Regions from separate parts of the Cryptosporangium aurantiacum genome, predicted to be linked through region 2. Evidence: riboswitches for the same ligand, from Rfam matches in the RefSeq annotation. Region 2 holds a riboswitch; the other holds the start of a gene.

Region 1 (3,406 bases), on a different contig from region 2:
ACACACCGCGCCCGGCGGGTAATCCGACGACCCGATCGGGAATCGGAGAAATGCGAGCCCGACTTCTCACCAACACGCGTCATCCGCGGAATGCGCGCGGAAATGCGCCGAGCGGATTCCGCTCGAAGGGCGGACGATCGCGCACGGTCGGCAAGAAATCAGACGGGGCCCGTTCCGGTCGCACCCACCGGAACGGGCCCCGCCGAAGTTTGGACCTAGGAGGCGGGCCCGCCACTGAGTACCGTGACGTTTTCCGCCTGCGGACCCTTCGGGCCCTGGGTGACCTGGAAGTCGACCCGCTGGCCGTCTTCGAGAGCCTTGTACCCGTCCATCAAGATTGCCGAGTAATGGACGAAGACGTCAGCGCCGCCGTCGACGGCGATGAAGCCATAGCCCTTCTCGGAGTTGAACCACTTGACAGTGCCCTGCGCCACTGTGCACTTCCCTCACTTGCTGTTGCCCGCGGAGACGCACTCCTTGACCATGCGCCCCGGGTCTTCGTCCAAGAGCCCCGCACTGCCACAAAGCACGAACACTGACAAGAACGAACTACGACCGGTGAGGACGGTACCGGACCTCTAGGCAGTACGAAAGTGACGCTCCGAAAAGGGCATGCTTACCCGGGGAAGCTTCGACACTCGTTCAGATATCCCCGCCGCGATCCGCATTCCCGCAGATATCCGATCCGCACTCAACCGAGCAGGAACCCGGCCAAGAGCAGCAGAAACACGAGCACCATTGGTCTGAGTAAGAGCTATTAACTAAATGCAGTCCGAATTACCGCTCCTCGCTAATCAACGCGTTATTCGCACCGCTATATGCATATTTATTCTACTTAGTCACGTCCGCCCTAAAACGAACGGCTCCGCGCTAGTACGCGGAGCCGTTCGGACGTCGGACAACCTTCAGTCGAGCAGCCCCGCCTCGCGCGCGCCACGCAGGGACGGGGCGATCCGGTGCGTCGGGCCGACGTGGCCCTCGACCGCGTCGGCGGTCTTGAGCCCCTCACCCGTGTTGAAGATGACGGTCTCGGCGTTCGGGTCCAGTTCGCCGGAGGCCACCAGGTTCTTCAGCACCGCGACGGTCACGCCGCCCGCGGTCTCGCCGAAGATGCCGGTCGTCTCGGCCAGCAGCCGGATCCCGTCGCGGATCTCGTCGTCGCCGACCGCGGCGATCGCGCCCCCGGTGCGGCGGACCGCGTCGAGCACGTACGGGCCGTCCGCCGGGTTCCCGATGTTCAGCGACTTCGCGATGCCGGTCGGCTTCACCGGGCGAACGACGTCGTGGCCCTCGGCGAACGCGGTGTAGACCGGCGAGCAGCCCGCGGACTGCGCGCCGAACACCCGCCACGGGCTGTCCGCGACCAGACCACCCTTGACCAGCTCGCCGAACGCCTTGTCGATCTTCGTCAGCAGCGACCCGGACGCGATCGGCACCACGACCTGCGCGGGCAGACGCCAGCCGAGCTGCTCGGCGACCTCGTACCCGAGCGTCTTCGAACCCTCGGCGTAGTACGGCCGCACGTTCTGGTTGACGAACGCCGTGGCCTCGAACGCCTCGTCCTCCTGCAGCTCGCTGGTCAGCCGGTTGACGTCGTCGTAGCTGCCCTCGACCGCGACCAGCCGGGGGTTGTAGACCGCCGACGCCAGGATCTTGCTCGGCTCCAGGTCCGAGGGGATGAACACGGTGGCCTGCCAGCCGGCGCGGGCGGCGTGCGCGGCCACCGAGTTGGCCAGGTTGCCGGTGGACGCACAGGCCACGGCGTTGTAGCCGAGGCCCTTCGCCGCGGTGAGCGCGAGCGAGACGACCCGGTCCTTGAACGAGTGGGTCGGGTTGGCCGAGTCGTCCTTCACCCAGAGCGGGGCGTTCAGGCCGATCGCCTCGGCGAGCCGGTCGGCGCGGACCAGCGGCGTCAGGCCGGGGTTGAGGCTCACCCTGTCGTCCGGGTTCTGCCCCACCGGAAGGAGCGGCGCGTAGCGCCAGATGTTCTGCGGTCCCGCCTCGATCTGCTCCCGGGTCACCGACGCGAGCGCGTCGGCGTCGTAGCCGACCTCCAGCGGGCCGAAACACTCGGCACAGGCGTGGACCGCGATCAGCGGGAACTCAGCGCCGCAGTTGCGACAGCGAAGGACGCGGGCAGGGCTGGAGTTTGCGGTGTTCAGGGCACCGAGCAGCGAAGTCATGCGAGGCTTACCTCATCTCTCCCGGATCAACCGGGACGGAAGTGGCACCTGTCGCACCTGCCTCGCCGCGCGAGATTTGCATGGATGCGATGGTTGCCGGGGCTTCGCCGGGCCGTGTCCCTCTGCCCCTCTGGATGAGTTCCGTATGCAGTTGTGTCGCCTAGTTTACGACGCCCGCTCCGCCGATCGTCCGCTTGCTCCCATCCCCTGGGAGTTGCCTACCTCACTGTGCACGCCGCGACTACACAGTGAAGCGGACGCCGCCCCGCGACGTCCGCATTCCCCGTAAGAGCTCTAGTGGAACATCCCTCGCCGCTGGGTGAGGATCTGCAGGTGCTCGTGGAGCCACTGCTCCCAGTTGAGCTGCTCAGCGCCCGCGTACTGCACCGTGAACCGGTTGTACGCGTCGCTGCCCGAGCTCAGGAACCCGCCGCGCTTGTCGAGCTCCAGCAGCACGTCCATCGACTGCGGACCGGAGATGAACGTGACCTCGAGTTCGTTGATCGCGCCCGCGTACTGGTGCGCCGGGTAGAACTCGATCTCCTGGAAGAACGGCAGCCGCGAACCGTAGAGCGTCCCCCGCTCCAGGTCGGCGCCCTTGAACTGGAAGCCGAGCCGGCTGAACGCGTCGAGCAGCCTGGCCTGCGCCGGCAGCGGGTTGACCTGGATCGGATCCATGTCGCCCTTGTCGAGCGAGCCGGCCAGCTCCAGCTCGGTGCGGACGCCGAGCTGCATGCCGTGCAGCGGGTAGCCGTTGACGCTCGTGATCGGCGTCTCCCACGGCACCGCCAGCTCGAACGGCACCGCGTGCTGCGCACCCGGCGCGAGGCTGAAGCGGTGCCCGAGGTGCAGCCGCTGGAACGCCATCATCGTGTTGTGCTCGTAGTCGTCCCCGCCCAGGGTCTCGCCCTCGACCTCGACCTTGGCGACCAGCTCGAGCTCGACCCGGTCGACGACCATCTCGACGTTGCCGCCGCTGATCCGCACCTCGCCGCGGAGTAGATCGCCCGGCTGGGTGTGCGGAGAGGCGAGCACGGTATCGACGGAGGCCCCGCCGCCGAACATCGCCGAGAGCTTCTTGAACATCACGCGATCCTTAACGTTGCTGAGATGGGCTACTGCCGTGCCGGGCACGGCAACGCGGGCAGCAATCGAGGAGCTTGCTGACGCGCCGCCATAATCGCAGCCCGCGCCGCAGAAAGGGACGCACTCGTCAGGGATGC
Region 2 (3,406 bases):
GTTGAACTGAGCGGGCGGCGGCGAGGACCTCACCCATGACCGTCTCGGGTGCGCGTGTGCCGTCGATGATCGTCGCGCCGAACCGCCGGTACATGGACTCGGTGGTGGCGTTGTCGTCCAGCGCTGCGGCCAGTTCCTCCGGCTGCCGCCCGAATGCGTTCGTGGTGCGGTTCGCCAACCGCGCCGTGACGGTCCTGTCGTCGACTACCAGGCAAATCATGAGGTCGAACAGGTCCCGGACCTCGTCCTCGTTCTCAACTGATCCGCAGAGAAACACGGTCTGACCAGCGGCTCGCGCGGCGAGAGCCTCGACGTGTGCGCGGTCGATTTTCCACCCGAAGCGATGCAACCATCCGCTGGGCGCCGGGTAGGGCGGATTGACCACGATTCGGCCGGTGGTTCGGTCCACCCAGTGGTTGTAACCCTCCCAGTCAGCATCGACCGCGTCGTGCCCGTGGCGTTTGAGCAACTCGCAGACAGTGGACTTGCCTGCGCCGGAATTCCCGGTCACCCAGATCAAGGACACCGGCGAAGCATCACACAGCGATCGGGAACTGGGCGACCGACTTGTCGGGGCCCGCGCGGGAACGCGCTCGGGTGCCGCGGGGCCGGCTGTGGCCTCCACGAGACCGGTACTGACGAAATCGGGCTGGGCCGAGCAGGAACGAGGTCCACGGCGACCGGGCCATCCCCGCCGAGGTACGACGGGGCCTCAGGGCTTACGGGCGAGCCCGGCGTACACGCCGCTCTCGTTGTCAGCGGTGGTCGGCGTGTCGTCCGGTCGCCAGTGCTGCACCAACTGAACGCCGGGATCCACCAGCTCCAGACCCTCGAAGAACTTGGCCGTCTGCGCCTTGGTGCGGGCCTGCATGAAGATGCCGCGCGCGTTGTACTGCGCGACGACCCGGGCCGCTCCGGGGTCGGTGTCGGTGGTGACCGCGCTCAGCGCCAGGTAACTGCCGGACGGAAGGGGCTCGAGGAGCCGGGCGACCAGGTCGTAGGCCACCTCGTCGGGGACGAACTGGATCACCGCGATCACCGACAGGGCTATCGGACGGGTCAGGTCGAGCGTGGCGGCTACCTCGGCGGATTCCATGATCGCCGCCGGGTTCCGCATGTCGGCGTCGAGGTAGGCGGTGGCGCCCTCGTCCGTGCTAGTCAGCAGCGCCCTGGCGTGGGCCAGCACGATCGGGTCGTTGTCGACGTACACGACCCGCGACTCGGGCGCGACGGCCTGCGCGATCTCGTGGAGGTTCGGGGAGGTCGGAATTCCGGTGCCGACGTCGAGGAACTGCCGGATGCCGGCCTCCTCCACCAGGTACCGGGTCACCCGGTGCATGAACTTCCGGTTCTCGCGCATCGCGACACGCAGCGACGGCCACTCGGCGAGCATGCCCTCGGCAGCGGCCCGGTCGGCCGGGAAGTTGTCCTTACCGCCGAGAACGAAGTCGTAGATGCGCGCGGTGTGCGGGCGATCGGTGTGTAAGTCCACCGTCGAAGCCCGCGCTATCGCGTCCGGATTCGGGCGCATCCACTCGGGGGTACTACTGGTCACCGCGACCCTCCGGTCCATCCCGACACGCATACGTGCAATCGACGCTCACTCTACGGGAGTCCACCAAGGACACCGCAGACGCGCAGGCATCACCATGCCGGAGCACCCCGCCCGCGAACGGAGGGTTGCCGGCCGGCAAGCCGGGGCTCTGCGTTGGCACTCGTGACCTCTGCGCAGGACCGCAACGGCTCCCGGTCAGCTGGTCGGGTGGGGGGAGGGCCGCATGACGAGCACGGCGCCGCGGGTCACGCCGTTCACGACGACGGGACCGGTGTCGACGAGGATCGGTTGCGGCGGTGTGCCGGGCGGGGTGATCGCGAGGTCGAGGCCCCGGAGGTGCTCGCCTCGGAGCGCGCGGGCGCTGGGGTACTCCTGCGGCGCCAGGGGCCGTCCGTCGCGGTGGGTCAGGCAGTGCTGGGTGAGTTCGACGAACGGTGAGGCTTGGGCGGTGACGCTCGCGAGCGTGGTCCGCAGGGTGGTGTTGAGGTAGAGCGGGCGCCCGTCCTGGTCGCAGACGAAGACACCCCAGGGCAGTCCTTCGAGGACTCCGTTGAGGAAGCCTTCCCGTCCGGCGACCGCGACCTCGGCGGGAACCAGCCGCGATGCGTCGTGGATCCGCAGGCTGAGGAAAGGCTGGTCCGCGTCCGGGACGAGGGAGAGCCGTGCCTCGACCGGCACCGAGCGGCCCTCCCGCGTGGTGACCCGGGTCTGTAGGTGTTCACCGCCGGCCGTCCGGGGGCCCGGGGGGCGCAGCAGGGCCTGGAGCGCGTGCCGGATCTGGCGGGGAGCGCCGGAGGGAAAGAGGACTGCTTCCAGCGGGCGGCCGAGTACCTGTGGGGCGGTCCACCCGAGAAGCTGGGCCGCGGTGGCGCTCCACACCTGGATGGTTCCGCTGGGCCCGACGGCGATGTACGCCTCGGAGCCGGTAGCCGTGTCGGTTTCGGCCGGGTGCAGTGCTGGGGCTTGGCCCGGATCGGGGATCAGCAGGCCGCGCACGGCGGCGGCTGCGCCGCGTAGTGCGGCGACTTCGTGCGCACGCCACGGTCTGGGGCGGGTGTCCATGACGCAGATCGCGCCGACGACCTGATCCGTGACGTTCAGCAGCGGCACGCCGACGAACGCGCCGACGGTCGCTTGCGCCACCGCACCGAGGTAGCGGCAGCGGGAGTCGGCGCGCCCATCCTCGATGAGCACAGGCGTGCCTGCGGCGACGACTCGCTGGCTCAGGGACCGCTCGATGGCGACCCGGCGGGAGTCGGCCAGCGGACCGCCGAGGCCGTGCAGACCGACCAGGCGACTCCACTCCATGCTGACCAGCGTCACTTTGCCGATCGGCGCGTCGATGGCCGCCGCGATGCTCTCCGCGACGGCGTCCATCGCCGGTGGCAGGGTCGCCGGTGCCTGCGCCTGAGCCATCGGGTGGTGCTCCTTCCGGCTCCACTCGCCCGCGCAGTGCCGGCTACATGGGGAGGATCAGGGACATTCGGTCGGACCATAGCCCGTGCGGTCCGGTGTTCGATGCCCCTTCCGGCTAATCCCCCATATATGGCCTAATGGTATATCCGGCCCGAGTAACCAGCTGAGTGTTCCGTCAGGCGTTCCACCGGCAGGAGGGTCGCGCCCAGATCGCGTAGCCGGGCCGGCCGGCTGAGAACCGGGCGGCTGGGAAGCAGTTCAGAAGCGGTAGTGCAGCACGAAGCTCGCCATCCTGGACAGGGTGGTGCTGTGCGCGATGAGCCGTTGGAACAGGCGCCAGCGCGGCGGGAACTCGGCGACTTCCGGTTCGTTGCTGAGCACGATCTCCCGGACCAGGCGGAGTTTGGGATTCCAGCTTTCCGGCTTCCGGGGGTC

The links. Region 2 has a riboswitch for S-adenosylmethionine ahead of BUB75_RS27720 (SAM-dependent methyltransferase). Riboswitches for the same ligand answer to the same signal wherever they lie in the genome.
Region 1: linked by a shared signal. The riboswitch ahead of thrC (threonine synthase) and the one ahead of BUB75_RS27720 (SAM-dependent methyltransferase) in region 2 are both predicted to bind S-adenosylmethionine.

The regions. Positions count from the first base shown of each region.
Region 1 is NZ_FRCS01000002.1:423,890-427,295, forward strand. Features, by position in the region: gene BUB75_RS08730 (cold-shock protein) at 216-434, opposite strand; gene thrC (threonine synthase) at 906-2,183, opposite strand; SAM riboswitch class I at 2,193-2,324, opposite strand; gene BUB75_RS08740 (sporulation protein) at 2,478-3,269, opposite strand.
Region 2 is NZ_FRCS01000009.1:176,906-180,311, forward strand. Features, by position in the region: gene BUB75_RS27715 (AAA family ATPase) at 1-511, opposite strand, end outside; gene BUB75_RS27720 (SAM-dependent methyltransferase) at 713-1,531, opposite strand; SAM riboswitch class IV at 1,592-1,723, opposite strand; gene BUB75_RS27725 (GAF domain-containing protein) at 1,751-2,971, opposite strand; gene BUB75_RS27730 (class I SAM-dependent methyltransferase) at 3,230-3,406, opposite strand, start outside.